One region of the Parafrankia irregularis genome, then DNA from elsewhere that is predicted to be linked to it. Evidence: predicted binding sites of a transcription regulator. Region 1 holds the regulator's gene; each other region holds the start of a gene.

The links. The regulator LexA, encoded in region 1, represses DNA repair genes until DNA is damaged. The targets are predictions, from matches to a motif close to CGAACNNNNGTTCG.
Region 2: a site for LexA is predicted at 2,480-2,493, ahead of AWX74_RS20515 (HNH endonuclease signature motif containing protein). Genes of this name have one in related genera too.
Region 3: a site for LexA is predicted at 2,421-2,434, ahead of AWX74_RS05730 (alpha-ketoglutarate-dependent dioxygenase AlkB). Genes of this name have one in related genera too.

What each region holds. Positions count from the first base shown of each region.
Region 1 covers NZ_FAOZ01000005.1:320,691-324,962, reverse strand. The annotation lists gene hflX (GTPase HflX) at 1-1,404, shown strand, start outside; gene lexA (transcriptional repressor LexA) at 1,512-2,261, opposite strand; gene AWX74_RS10450 (hypothetical protein) at 2,371-3,015, opposite strand; gene AWX74_RS10445 (LysM peptidoglycan-binding domain-containing protein) at 3,349-3,600, shown strand; gene nrdR (transcriptional regulator NrdR) at 3,833-4,272, shown strand, end outside.
Region 2 covers NZ_FAOZ01000013.1:126,178-130,449, reverse strand. The annotation lists gene AWX74_RS20525 (NAD(P)H-binding protein) at 1-598, opposite strand, end outside; gene AWX74_RS20520 (LysR family transcriptional regulator) at 711-1,805, shown strand; gene AWX74_RS20515 (HNH endonuclease signature motif containing protein) at 2,531-3,874, shown strand; gene AWX74_RS20510 (phosphoribosyltransferase family protein) at 3,928-4,272, opposite strand, start outside.
Region 3 covers NZ_FAOZ01000003.1:176,453-180,724, reverse strand. The annotation lists gene AWX74_RS05745 (MFS transporter) at 1-650, shown strand, start outside; gene AWX74_RS05740 (YidH family protein) at 691-1,134, shown strand; gene AWX74_RS05735 (DUF202 domain-containing protein) at 1,131-1,532, shown strand; gene AWX74_RS05730 (alpha-ketoglutarate-dependent dioxygenase AlkB) at 1,723-2,406, opposite strand; gene AWX74_RS05725 (NUDIX hydrolase) at 2,526-2,963, shown strand; gene AWX74_RS05720 (ABC transporter permease) at 2,998-3,939, opposite strand; gene AWX74_RS05715 (ABC transporter ATP-binding protein) at 3,936-4,272, opposite strand, start outside.

The sequences.
Region 1 (4,272 bases):
GGCGAGGGGTTCTCCTTCTTCGACGAACAGGGCGACGGCTTCGACCTGGAGGAGCGCGGCGCGCTGCGCCGCATCCCGGGTCTCACCACCGAGCTCGAGGACGTCACCGAGGTCGAGTACCGCCAGCTCCGACTGGAGCGGGTGGTGCTGATCGGGGTGTGGACCTCCGGGAGCCTCCTGGAGGCCGAGGCGTCGATGACGGAGCTCGCGGCCCTCGCCACCACCGCGGGCTCGATGGTGCTGGACGCGCTCGTGCAGCGCCGCGACCGGCCGGACACGGCGACCTTCGTCGGTTCCGGCAAGGCCCGAGAGCTCGCGGACGTCGTCGCGTCGACCGGTGCGGACACGGTGATCTGCGACGGCGAGCTGACCCCTGGGCAGCTGCGCCAGCTCGAAGAGGTCGTCAAGGTCAAGGTGATCGACCGGACGGCGCTCATTCTGGACATCTTCGCCCAGCATGCGACGTCCCGGGAGGGCAAGGCCCAGGTGGAGCTGGCCCAGCTCCAGTACATGCTCCCGCGGCTGCGTGGCTGGGGTGAGTCGATGTCCCGGGCCGCCGCGAGCAGTGGTGGCCGGGCGCCCATCGGTACCCGCGGCCCTGGTGAGACGAAGATCGAGACCGATCGGCGGCGGCTGCGCACACGGATGGCCAAGCTGCGGCGCGAGCTGGCCGCGATGGCCACCGTCCGGGAGACGAAGCGCTCCTCGCGGCGGCGGGGTGCCGTGCCGGCGGTCGCGATCGCCGGGTACACCAACGCCGGGAAGTCCTCGCTGCTCAACCGTCTGACCGGAGCCGGTGTGCTCGTCGAGGACGCCCTGTTCGCGACCCTCGACCCGACCGTGCGGCGGGCGACCCTGCCCGACGGGCGGGTGTTCACCCTGGCCGACACCGTCGGTTTCGTCCGGCATCTGCCGCACCAGATCGTCGAGGCGTTCCGGTCGACGTTGGAGGAGGTCGTGGACGCGGATCTCGTCCTGCACGTCGTCGACGGTTCGGCACCGGACCCGATGGGGCAGATCACGGCGGTCCGTGAGGTGCTCGCCGAGATCGACGCGGCCGGGGTTCCCGAGCTCGTGGTCGTCAACAAGGTCGACGCGGTCGATCCGACGACGTTGGCGGTGCTGCGCAAGGCGGTTCCGGACGCCATCTTCGTCTCGGCTCGGTCCGGAACGGGCCTGGCGGAGCTGGTCGACGCCCTCTCGGAGCGGATACCGCACCCGGAGATCGAGATGTCACTGCTGGTGCCCTACACCCGTGGTGATCTCGTCTCCCGGATCCACCGCGACGGCGAGGTGCTGAGCGTCGAGCACACCGGCGCGGGCACGGCGGTGGCGGCCCGGGTGCCGGTGAGCCTTGCCGCCGAGCTGGAGCCCTTCAGGGTCGCTGAAGCCCTTCGGAACTGACCGAGCCGGCGGGAAGCCGAGCCAGGGGCCGCCTGGCTCGGCATGGCGGCTGGCTCGGTGGCCGGCTCTTCCCCAGGGGGCCAGCGCCCCCTGGGGTCGCGTTCGGGTCAGACCCGGCGCATCACGGCGACGATCCGGCCGAGGATGGTCGCGTCCTCGGCCGGGATGTCGGAGAACGCGGGGTTCTCCGGCGCCAGCCACACCCGGCCGTCGCGCTGGCGGAAGCGCTTGACTGTCGCCTCGCCGTCGATCATGGCCGCGACGATCTCGCCGTTGTCGGCGACCGGCTGCTGGCGGACGACGACGTAGTCACCATCGCAGATCGCGGCATTGATCATCGACTGCCCGACCACCTTGAGCAGGAACAGCGTGCCCTCACCGACGATCTCCCGCGGGAGCGGGTAGACGTCCTCGACGGCCTGCTCGGCGAGGATCGGCCCACCGGCCGCGATTCGCCCGATGAGGGGCACGTAGGTCGGAGTGCCGCCCTCGGCCGCGACGGCACCACCCACCTCCGCCGGCGTGGCGCCGGCGGAGCGCAGCCGGGCGCCCGCCTTCTGGCCGCCGATCGGCAGCACTTCCATGGCCCGCGGCCGGTTCGGGTCGCGCCGCAGGAAGCCCTTCTCCTGGAGCACCTTGAGTTGGTGCGCGACGCTGCTGGTGCTGGTCAGACCGACAGCCTCGCCGATCTCGCGGACGCTCGGCGGATAGCCGCGCTGCTCCACCGCGGCGCGGATGACCTCGAGAATCCCCTTCTGTCGTTGCGTGAGGCCTGAGGCGTCCGCGGGGCTGTCGGGAAGATCCCGGACATTGCCGCGGGCGTCGCCTCGGCGGGTACCCCGTGCCTGGCTGGTCATCGCCTACCGCTCTCCCTGTCGATGCATCCGGCGGCGGGGCTTCGCCCGCTACCGGCTTCTCCGCGACCGGTGGCTCGGCGGTTCCGCAGCCGGCGGGCCACCCGGTCGATCAACCACTTTGTCCTATTAGTAGCTTCTGACCGGTTCGGGTGGATTCTCCGTGCTCGCTTCTTCTCGCACGATCGTCCACAACTGATCGTCCTTGACGGTAGTCGGCCGGTCGCCGAATCTCAAACGTCTGTTCGAGCGTGTCGGGGGAAGTGTGCGTGGCGGCCGTGTAAGAATCGCTCAGGTGTTCGAGCGGGCGGATGCTCGCGCCTGGGAGGTTGACATGGCCGACCCTGATCTGGCCAACGCTGATCCGGCCGACCCTGATCTTTCCCGCGCCGGTCTGGCTGATGCCGACGTGACCGACGTTGCCATTGTCGATATCGCCATTGTCGATGTCGATGCGGCCGACCGTGACCTTCGGCCGGCCGCTGGCGACGTTGGCGTGGCTGCTGGCGATGTCGACATCGCGGATGGCGACCGGGCGCTCGGCGGGGGAGCCGGTCCTAGGTGTCGGGCGTTCCGCGTCGGCGCGGCGCGGCGGTCCGCGGCCGTCGGAGGAGGTGCGCCGGCGGGGGGCGGCCATGGTGGTCGCGCGCGTCCGCGTCCTCGTGCTCGCCGTGGTGCGGCGGTCAGCGGGGTCGTGGTGCGCGGCCAGGCGGTGCGGGGCAGGGCCGTGCGTGGTGGTGATCGGCGGCCGGCGCATCGCTCGGCCCCTTCTCGTTGTCTCGGCAGTGGTCCTTCACCTGCGGCGGGCCCGTGCGGCGCACAGCCGTCCTCGGCGGCGGTCGACTGCGGCGAGGCCCAGGTCATCGAGATGCCCGGGCTGGAATGGCGTGCCCGCGCCGTCGGGTACGCGTTGCCGCCGCCCGGTGGCCAGAGGCTACGGACGAGACCACGGCGCCGGTGGCTGAGTCTGCGGCGCAGCTCGTCCCCGAGCTCGCGAGCCCAGCCCCCGGGCGCGCAACGGCTCCGTCCGGGCTCGCGACGCCGCCCGCGGCGACAGCCGCCGCTGAGGCTGACCCGGCGGGGCAGGCTCGTGTTCGCGGCGCTCGCGTGCCTGTCCGGTGCGCTGGTGCTCTCGCTGGCGTTGGTCACCGCGTCGCAGGCGTTCACGGCCACCCCGGTGGACTGTCAGGTCCACGTGGTGCGCCAGGGCGAGACGCTCTGGGAGGTGGCGCGCGGGATCGACCCCGAGGCCGACACCCGTGCGGTTGTTCGTCGGCTCATGTCCCTGAACGATCTGCCCACCGCGGATCTCGTTCCCGGCCAGCCGCTCTGCCTGCCCTGACGGTGGCCCGCCCGACGGCCGGCCACCGGGCGGGATCGGCTGCCGATCAGGTGGCGGCGGCCCCGCGGCAGCGACACGCCGGAGGGGGAGGGGCGGTGTCGGACCTGTCGGGTGCGTGCGCTACGGTGAACACAACATCTTGTAGTTACAGCACCGTAAGTCATCCACAGGTTGTGCATCGATATCCACAGGTTGTCAGTTGGCCACCCCCGGAGGGTGGTCGGCCGGTGGCATGTGGGCACCTGCTGGGGCGTGCTCCGCGTGTGGCAGCCAAGCCGCCCGGAGCGGAGAGGAGTGTGCCGTGCGCTGTCCCTTCTGCCGCCATTCCGACAGCCGTGTCGTCGACAGCAGGGAGGCCGAGGAAGGCGCCGCGATCCGGCGGCGCAGAGCGTGCTCGGAGTGTGGGCGCCGGTTCACGACGATGGAGGAAGCTTCGTTGCGGGTGCGCAAGCGTAGCGGTGCCACCGAGCCGTTCAGCCGGGCCAAGGTGATCGTGGGCGTGCGCAAGGCCTGCCAGGGGCGCCCGGTCCGGTCGGACGATCTCGCGCTGCTGGCCGAGCGGGTCGAGGAGACGGTGCGTTCCTCCGGCTCCGCGGAGGTGGCTGCCGAGGACGTCGGCCGGGCGATACTCGGCCCGCTCCGGGAGCTGGACGAGGTCGCCTACCTTCGGTT
Region 2 (4,272 bases), on a different contig from region 1:
GCCCGCTCCACGACACATCCGCGAGCAGCCGGCTTGCCACGGCGGCGATGTCGCGGGTGGCGCAGCTGGGAAGGCGTCGATCCGCGTCCAGGGGGAGGAAGAACATCCCCTGGGCACGGATCGCGGCGGCCTGGCGCAGCATGTTCTCCATGAACGACGGCAGTGCCAGCGACCGATAGCTCACGCCGGTGGCGGCGATCAGATCGTCCATCGCCAGCGAGAGCGACACCAGGCCCGCGTTACCGGCGAGCGCCGGTGCGGTTCCGCGACCGAGGGCCGAGACGCCGACGACCCGCTGCACCTGATGGCGGACGAACGCGTCGCACGCCGGCTGGGTGAACTCCAGATAGGTGGCTTTGAGATCTTCCGCTTTGGGGTCGGGCGGCACCAGCCAGAAGACGGCCGCGGCACCGTCGAACGCCTCGTTCACGACGCCGGCGTCACCGTGTGAGCCGCGGACGACCTCCACGCGGTCGCGGACCTGGCCCGGGAGCCGAGTGGGATCACGGACGATCACTCGGACGGACTCCCCGTCGCGCAGCAGGTTCGCGAGCACCTGCCGGCCGATGTTGCCCGTGGGGGTGGTGACAACGATCAACGAAGGCTCCCGGTTGTCGTGTGCGAAGCGCGGTGCCCCGCGCAGGCTCAGTCAATGTCGGGGGGAGAGGAACCGGAAGGATCATCTCGGTCTCCATTGATACCCTCCCGATATGAGTGACCTGGAGGTGCGTCAGCTTCGATATTTCGTTGCCGTCGCCGAGGAACTGCACTTCCGGCGGGCCGCCGACCGGCTCGGAATCGCTCAGCCCCCGCTCTCCAGGGCGATCCGCGACCTGGAACGTCAGTTGGGGGTGCGGCTGCTCGAACGCACCACCCGCTCCGTCGTGCTCACCCCGGCCGGCGAGGGCCTGCTCCGGGACGCCCGGATCGCCCTCGACGCGGTCGGTGCCGCCGCGGCCCGGGCCCGCCACGCCGGCCTGCCCGAACCGCGGCTGCGTCTGGCACTCAAAGCCGACTACGACGCCGGCCTGCTACCGCGGATCATCGCTGCCTACGAGCGTGCGGACGCGGCCATCCCGGTCGATCTGATCCTCGGCGGTCGGGATGAGCAGGCCCCGACGCTGCGGGAGGGCCGGGCCGACGTCGCGCTGCTTCCAGCCCCCTTCGACGACCGTGACCTGGAGTTCGAGCCGCTGCTGACCGAACCCCGCCTGGTGGCGCTGGCGGCGACCGACCCGCTCGCCGCCCGCCCCGACCTGTACCTGGCCGACCTCGCCGGCCGGCTCCTCCCGGACGGAGCTCCGGCCGACCAGCCCGACTCGAGACTGGCCGACCATCCCGGCCGTGTCCCTCCGGGAGTCCCTGCTGTGGGCGGCCCGAGGACGGGTAGCGGGGTCGGCGGGTACCGGCTTGCGCCGGCTGGCCCTCCGTCCCCGGCATCGCCCGTTGCTTCCGCGGTGGCTCCGACGGTGCTTCCGGCTGCCGATCGGCCCCGGGACCTCGCGCAGATTTTCAGCCTGGTCGAGCTGGGAAGGATCGTCTGGTTTCCCCCTGCCTCGCTGGTCCGGCGCCACCCCAGGCCGGACATCGCCTACCGGCCTGTCCGCGATCTTGCTCCTTCCACCCTCGCCGTGGCCTGGCCGCGAAACTCCCGCTCGCCGGCTGTCGCAGCCATGGTGCGTGCCGCGATAGACGTCGCCGCCACTGTCACTGCCACGTCCACATCCGGCCCACCTTTTGCCCCGGCATCCGCCGGAATCGCCTCCGCTTCGGTGACCTCGGCCTCTGCATCCGCTCCCGGGTGAGTGCCGGCATCGCCGCATGAACGGCGACGCCGTGGCCGAAAGGTCGGGCGAAACGCCGGGTACCGACGTGGCCCGCAGGCGAGTGCACCACCCGCGCCGGAACCGTCATCGCTCCAAAGTCCGTTCTTGACGAGTCGGGGCCCAGCTCGCGTGGACCGGAGTTCTTCCGGCTCCCTCCAGTGGAAGTTGGCTGCTGGGGCGGTCGGATTCTCGACGCCTGACGTTAGTCCTTCAGATGCTGAAATATCTTGGGGTCTATCAAGTTTATTCCTTTGGTGGAATACGGCGAGATTCCATGCGAGTTCACCGGCTGGACGGATGTGCAGCCCGCAGGAAGTTCTCTCCGGGAGGGTAGGGGGTGTCCGGCTCTTCGTCGAGGTCTATCTAAAGGTCGGTCCGAAGAGCGAATCGGCGCACTGGAGATAGACGACTATGGAATCTATTTCTGAAAGATCAACCTATTTAGTGGTGTTCCTGTTCCGATGTCGCTGGAGGGCCTCGGATTCCATGGCTTACCCGCCGAAGTTCGGGTGAGGGATCCGTGCTTGATGTGAGGTTGCCTGCCTGTGTGCCTGTCTGTCAAGGCGGTCTGGGTGGTGGGTGAACTCGTTGTGTCCTCCGTTGTTCGGCCCGGTCTTCGTGGTCGTTTTCCGGTTTAGCATCGCCAGTGTGATCGAACGTCCGTTCGATCGTGTGGTGTGTTTCCGGACCGGAGGTGTGGTGCCATGGCTCCCCGCACGCCCTCGACCGTCATCAACGTGACTGGCCCGACCGGCTCGTCCGCCGGGGCGGTTCCGCACGGTGGTGAGGGGGAGGGGGTTCCGGTCGCGCATCGGGTGTTCGAGGGATGGTTGAGCGAACGGCTGGACAGGCTTCGGGTGGCGGTGGCGGTGGCGGGGGTCGCGGCGGCGCAGGCGGCGGCGATCCGGGTGCAGGCGGAGCTTGCCGCTGCCCGGCCGCCGGAGGGCTATGACGAGCTGGATCTGTTCGATGCGGTGGTGGCGGGTGAGGTGGCGGGGGTGATGCGGATCTCGACCGGGTCCGCGGAGTGGCATCTGCATTTCGCTGATCAGGTGGTTCGTCGTCTCCCGGCCGGGTTGGACGCGTTGGCCGACGGCGTGCTTGATCTGCCTCGGTTGACGTCGTTGGAGCGTGCGACCTCGCCGTTGGAGGCGGGGTTGGCGGGCCGGGTCGCGGACCTGGTGCTGGGGAAGGGGCCGCGGGTGCATCGGCGTGCGTTCACGGCGGCGTGCCGCCGCGGGGTGATCAAAATCGATCCCGACGGTGCGGCCCGGCGATCCGACGAGCGGTGTCGGGAGCGGCGGGTGTGGGTGGAGCCGGAGGACGACGGGATGGCGGTGTTGGGGGCGTTGCTGCCCGCGGACGGGGCGTTGGCCTGCCAGAAGCGGATCGAGCAGATCACCGACGCGACGATCGCGGACAGGAGCGAAGAGGACAGCCGGAGTCGGGATGAGGTGCGTGCGGACACGTTGATGGATCTGATCCTGGGCCGGTACGGGCAGCCCGGCCCGGCGGGTGCGGCAGGTGCGGATGTACAGGTGATCGTCCCGGTCGGGACGTTGCTCGGTGTGGACGCCGAGCCCGGTGAGCTGGTGGGGTACGGGCCGATTCCTGCGACGGTGGCGCGGGAGATCGCGTCGCGGCCGACGTCGACTTGGCGGCGAATGCTCACCGACGAGCGGGGTTCTCTGGTGGAGTTGGGAGAGCGGCGGTATCCCAGCCCGGCGCAGAGACGCCATGTGCAGGTCCGGAACCCGTGCTGTGTTTTCCCGCATTGCACCCGCCGGGCGTGGCGTTGCGATCTGGACCACACAAAGCCGTACGCCGGGGGTGGGGAGACGCTGGTGGCGAATTTGGGGCCGTTGTGCCGGCGGCATCATCGGGTGCGTCATCACGGTCGGTGGCGGGTGGTCCAGCCCCGGCCGGGGGTGTTCCGGTGGACGAGTCCGACCGGTCGCCGGTACGAGGTCCGGCCGCATTCGTATCTCGACGGGGAGAGCACCACCATCGACCACGGCACCACCACCGAAAACGATCAACCGTGGTGAGTGGCCTGCGCGTGCGGGTGGTGCCGGTCCGCCTACTCGTTTCGGCAGGTCCGCTAGCTGGAATGCCCGACCAGGGCCAGATGGTGGACGAACCAGTCACGGGCCAGCACCGCCACCGCCTCCAGGGCGCCCGGCTGCGTGAACAGGTGGGTGGCAGCAGGTACCACCGCGAGGCGGCTCTCACACCGCAGCTGATTCTGCGCTTCCCGGTTGAGGTCGAGCACGAGCTCGTCGCGCTCACCCACGATCAGCAGTGTGGGGGCGGACACCCGAGCCAGCCGGGATGCAGCAAGGTCTGGTCGCCCGCCGCGGGAGACGACAGCGGTGACTGGCGGGCCGAACTCGGCTGCCGCCCACAGAGCCGCTGCGGCGCCGGTACTCGCGCCGAAGTATCCGAC
Region 3 (4,272 bases), on a different contig from region 1:
TCGGAATGCCCCGGGTGCTGTTCGCGGTGCTCGCCGTCGAACAGTTCCACGCCGGCCCGCGGACCACCGGCCTGCTCTACGCGGCGATGGCCGTCGGCGGCACGATCGTCGCGGTGACCGGCGGCTGGCTGTCCCGGGTGAGCCGTCAGGGCCTGGTGGTGGCCGTGTCCATCGCCGTCTGGGGCGCGGCCATCGCCCTGTCAGGCCTGGTCGGGACGCTGCCGCTGGCTTTGCTGCTGCTCGCGGTCGCGGGTGGCGCCGACACGGTCTCCGCCGTGTTGCGCACGACAATCCTGCGGGTCGCCGCCCCGGACGCCGTCCGTGGCCGGATGGCGGGCCTGTTCATGGTGACGGTCACCGCCGGGCCCAGCCTCGGTGACCTGGAGTCCGGCCTGGTCGCCGGGTTCACCTCGGCCCAGTTCAGCGTCGTCGCCGGTGGCGTGGCCTGCCTGGTCGGCCTCGCCGTGCTGCTCGCGGCGATGCCGTCCTTCCTGCGGTACCGCGGCACCGAGCCCGCCGAGCCCGCCGAACCCGCCGAACCCGCCGAGGACGCTGAGGACGCCGACTCCTTCGGGTTGTCGGTCGGCATGTCGGCGCACATCCCCGGGGAGGTGGCCACCGGCGCGGGACCGGCCCGGACGGGTGGGTGACCGGCCGGGCCGCTCACCTTGCGGACAGTACGGTGGGCCGGTGGGCAGCGACGACGACGATGCGGACGCCCGCCGCCCGGGAAACCGCTGGGTGTCGGCCGTGCGCGCCTGGTGGCGCCGCCCGGCGGACATCGGCCAGGTCGGGCAGGATCCGGACGTGCGTTTCAGCCTCGCGAACGAACGTACGTTCCTAGCCTGGCTGCGGACCTCGCTCGCCCTGCTCGCGGGCGGTGTGGCCGTGGTGCAGGTCGTGCCCGACTTCAGCTTCTCCGGCGCCCGGCACATACTGGGCGTGCCGCTCATCCTGCTCAGCATCGCCGTCGCCGCGACCAGCTACCGCCGGTGGGCGCTCGTCGAGAAGGCGATGCGCGAACGGAGATCGCTGCCCGTGTCGGGGCTGCCGCGTGTGCTCGCGGCCGGCGTGGCGGCGCTGAGCCTGGTCGCGCTGATCTTCGTGCTGGTGGCCGGCAAAGGCCCTCAGTGAGCACCGGCTCAGGCGATGCGGGGCCGAGGGGCGATTCCAGCCGCGGCTGCGCGGAACCGGAACGTGGGGACGTCCCGACAGCGCCGGATCTGCTCGCGGGGGAGACCCAGCCGGAACGGACCTACCTTGCCTGGCGTCGGACCGGGTTGGCCTTCCTCGGACTGGCCGCGCTGCTCATGCACAACCCCGAGGACTACGGCGGCGGCCCACTGGGCTGGGCCGCCGCGGCGGCGGCGACCGCCGGCGGCGTGACGGCGTGGTTGACCGCCTCACGGCGCTACCACCAGGGCATGGTCGACCCCACGGGCCGCTGGGTGCACCCGGGACGGGCTCTTCCGCTTCTGACCCTGGCCGCGGTGGTGTGCGGGCTGCTGGCCCTCGCCCTCGTCGCCAGCTGAGCCGGTGCGCCTGGCAAGCGCGCTCTACGGTGGCGAGGAGCGTGCACCCTGCCGGCAAGGCTCCAGCATGCTGGCGCATATCGGCCCGCTGTGTGGTGGTGCGCGATCCCCGGCGGGTGGAATGTCCGTTCTACCGGCGGCGGCGAGCGCCTTCGGCGAGGGCACCTGGACCAGCGGTGCCCCCTCACTGTCAGCGCACATTGCGGGGACGGAACTGGGCGCTCAGCCGGGGGCCGATGGGGCGGGTGGTCTTCGGCACGGCGTGATCCCAGGTGCGCTGGCAGCTGCCGCCCATGACGAGCAGATCGCCGTGGCCGAGCGTGAGCCGGATCGTCGCGCTCGTCGCCGCGCCCGTAGCTGTGTTCGTGGCCGCAGGCCCACCGGGGCGCGGCCGTAGCAACAGGGCGCGGGGAGCGCCGAGAACGAGGATCGCCACCATCGTGTCGTGGCTGGAACCACGGCCGATCCGGTCGCCGTGCCAGGCGACGCTGTCGCGACCATCCCGGTAAAAAGCCAGGCCGAGTGTCGCGAACGGCTCACCCAGCTCCGGGGCGTAGTGCATGTCGAGCGCACGCCTGGCAGCGACGAGTGCCGGGTCGGGCAGAGGCTGACCCTCCTCGTAGAAGGACAGCAGCCGGGGGATGTCGACCGTCCGGTCGTACATCGGGCGGCGTTCGGCGCGCCAGGGAACCCGGGCGCACAGGCGCTCGAACAGTGAGTCGGCACCGGTGACCCAGCGGCGGCGCAGGTCGACCCACGCGCCGGCGGCCAGCTCGTGGCGGCGCAGGCCCTCGCGCAGTGGCTCCACGACGGCATCGGCCTGCCCGTCGGGCAGCACGTCGAGCAGCGACGCCTGGAACGGAGCTGCCCTCACTCTCCCGACGATACCAAACACATGTTCGATCGCGGTCCCGGTGGACGGCGCGGAATGCTCCCGAGCGCGCACATGAAAGTATCCGCGGGGGCCGGGACCGGCCGGACGAAGGAGCGATGATGGGCAACGAGCCGGAACCGGACGAACCTCTGGTGCGCGCCGCCGGGGGAGTGGTGTGGCGCGCCGTGCCCGGCGGGGTGGAGATCGTGGTCGTCCACCGGCCGCGGCACGAGGACTGGTCGCTGCCGAAGGGGAAGCTGGACGATGGGGAGACCTGGCTCGCGGCCGCCGTCCGCGAGGTCGCGGAGGAGACCGGTCTCGATGTGGAGGTCGGTGAGTCCCTCGGCGACGTGACGTACGAGGTCGAGCGGCACGGCATCAGGAGTCCCAAGATCGTGCGCTACTGGGCGCTGCGGGCGACCGGCGGCACGTTCGTCCCCAACGAGGAGGTGGACGAGCTGCGCTGGCTGTCGCTCGAGGCGGCGGCCGGGCTGCTCAGCTACGGCCTGGACCGCGAGGTGGTGGACCGGTTCCGCAGCCGACAGGCCGCCGGCTGACCGCTCGCCGGCCCGAGCTGCCCGGCGCGGTTGGTCAGCCGCGGCGGGCCCGGGACGGATGCCAGCGCAGCAGCAGCCGGTCGGCGAGCGCGACCAGGGCGAACAGCGCGACGGCGAAGAGGAAGGCGGTCATCGCCGCGCCCCACAGGTCGGCGACCTTGGACTGCACCGCTGCCGTCTTGATGTAGGTGCCGAGCGTGTTGCGCTCGCCGCCGAAGTACTCGCCGATGATGGCGACGGAGAACGCGCTGGGCAGCGCGACCCGGACGCCGCTGATGAAGTAGGGCAGCGCGGAGGGCAGGAACAGCGAGAGCACCGACCGCCAGCGCGGCATCGCGCACGCGCGGAACATCTCCGCGAGCCCGGCGTCGGTCGCCTTCAGCCCGGTCAGCGTGTACGTGAGCATGATCGGTGTGGTGCCCACGGCGACGACGAACACCCGCGACGCCGGCTGCAGTCCGAAGAAGACGTTCGACAGTGGGATCACGGCCACGACCGGCAGGGCGAGCAGGGCCGCGCTGTAGGCCCGCGCCAGCTCGGAGAGCAGCTTCGACCGGAAGGTCGCCACCGCGACGGCGACGCCGACGGCAACGCCGAAGGCCAGCCCCTGCACGGCCTCGCGCAGCGTGCGGAAGCCGTATTCGAGGTAGACGTCCGGCTTCTCGGCGAACGCGTCCCAGATCGCGGACGGCTTGGCCAGCACGAACGGCCTGACGTCGAACGCCTCGATCGCGAGCTCCCACAGCACGAGCAGCACCGCGATCACAGCCGCCGGAACCGCGACGGTGACCGCCGCGCTCAGGATCCGCCGGCCCGCGGACCGCCCGCGACCGGTGCGAGCCGGGAGCGGTGCCTCGCCCGTTCCGCCGACCGTGCCGTCGATGCCGGTCTGCGGGGTGCCGGTCTGCGGGGTGCCGGTCTGCGGGGTGCCGGTCTGCGCGGTGCCGGTGGGGTGGGTGCTGGTCGTGGTGCTCAAAGGTCACGCCCCATCACGTCGAACAGTGCGTCGCGGACCTCGGTGACGGCCTCGAAGAACTCCGGTATCCGGGAGGTCTCGGCGGTGCGCTCGTCGGGCAGCGTGATGTCGATCGTGCGGTCGATCCGTCCCGGGCGGCGGCCCATCACCACGACCTGGGTGGAGAGCAGGACGGCCTCGGGGATGCTGTGGGTGACGAACACGATCGTCTTCGCGGTGCGCCGCCACAGTCCGTGCAGGTCGAGGTTGAGCCGGTCACGGGTGATCTCGTCGAGGGCGCCGAACGGCTCGTCCATCAGCACGATCGGTGGCTCGGTGACGAGCGAGCGGGCG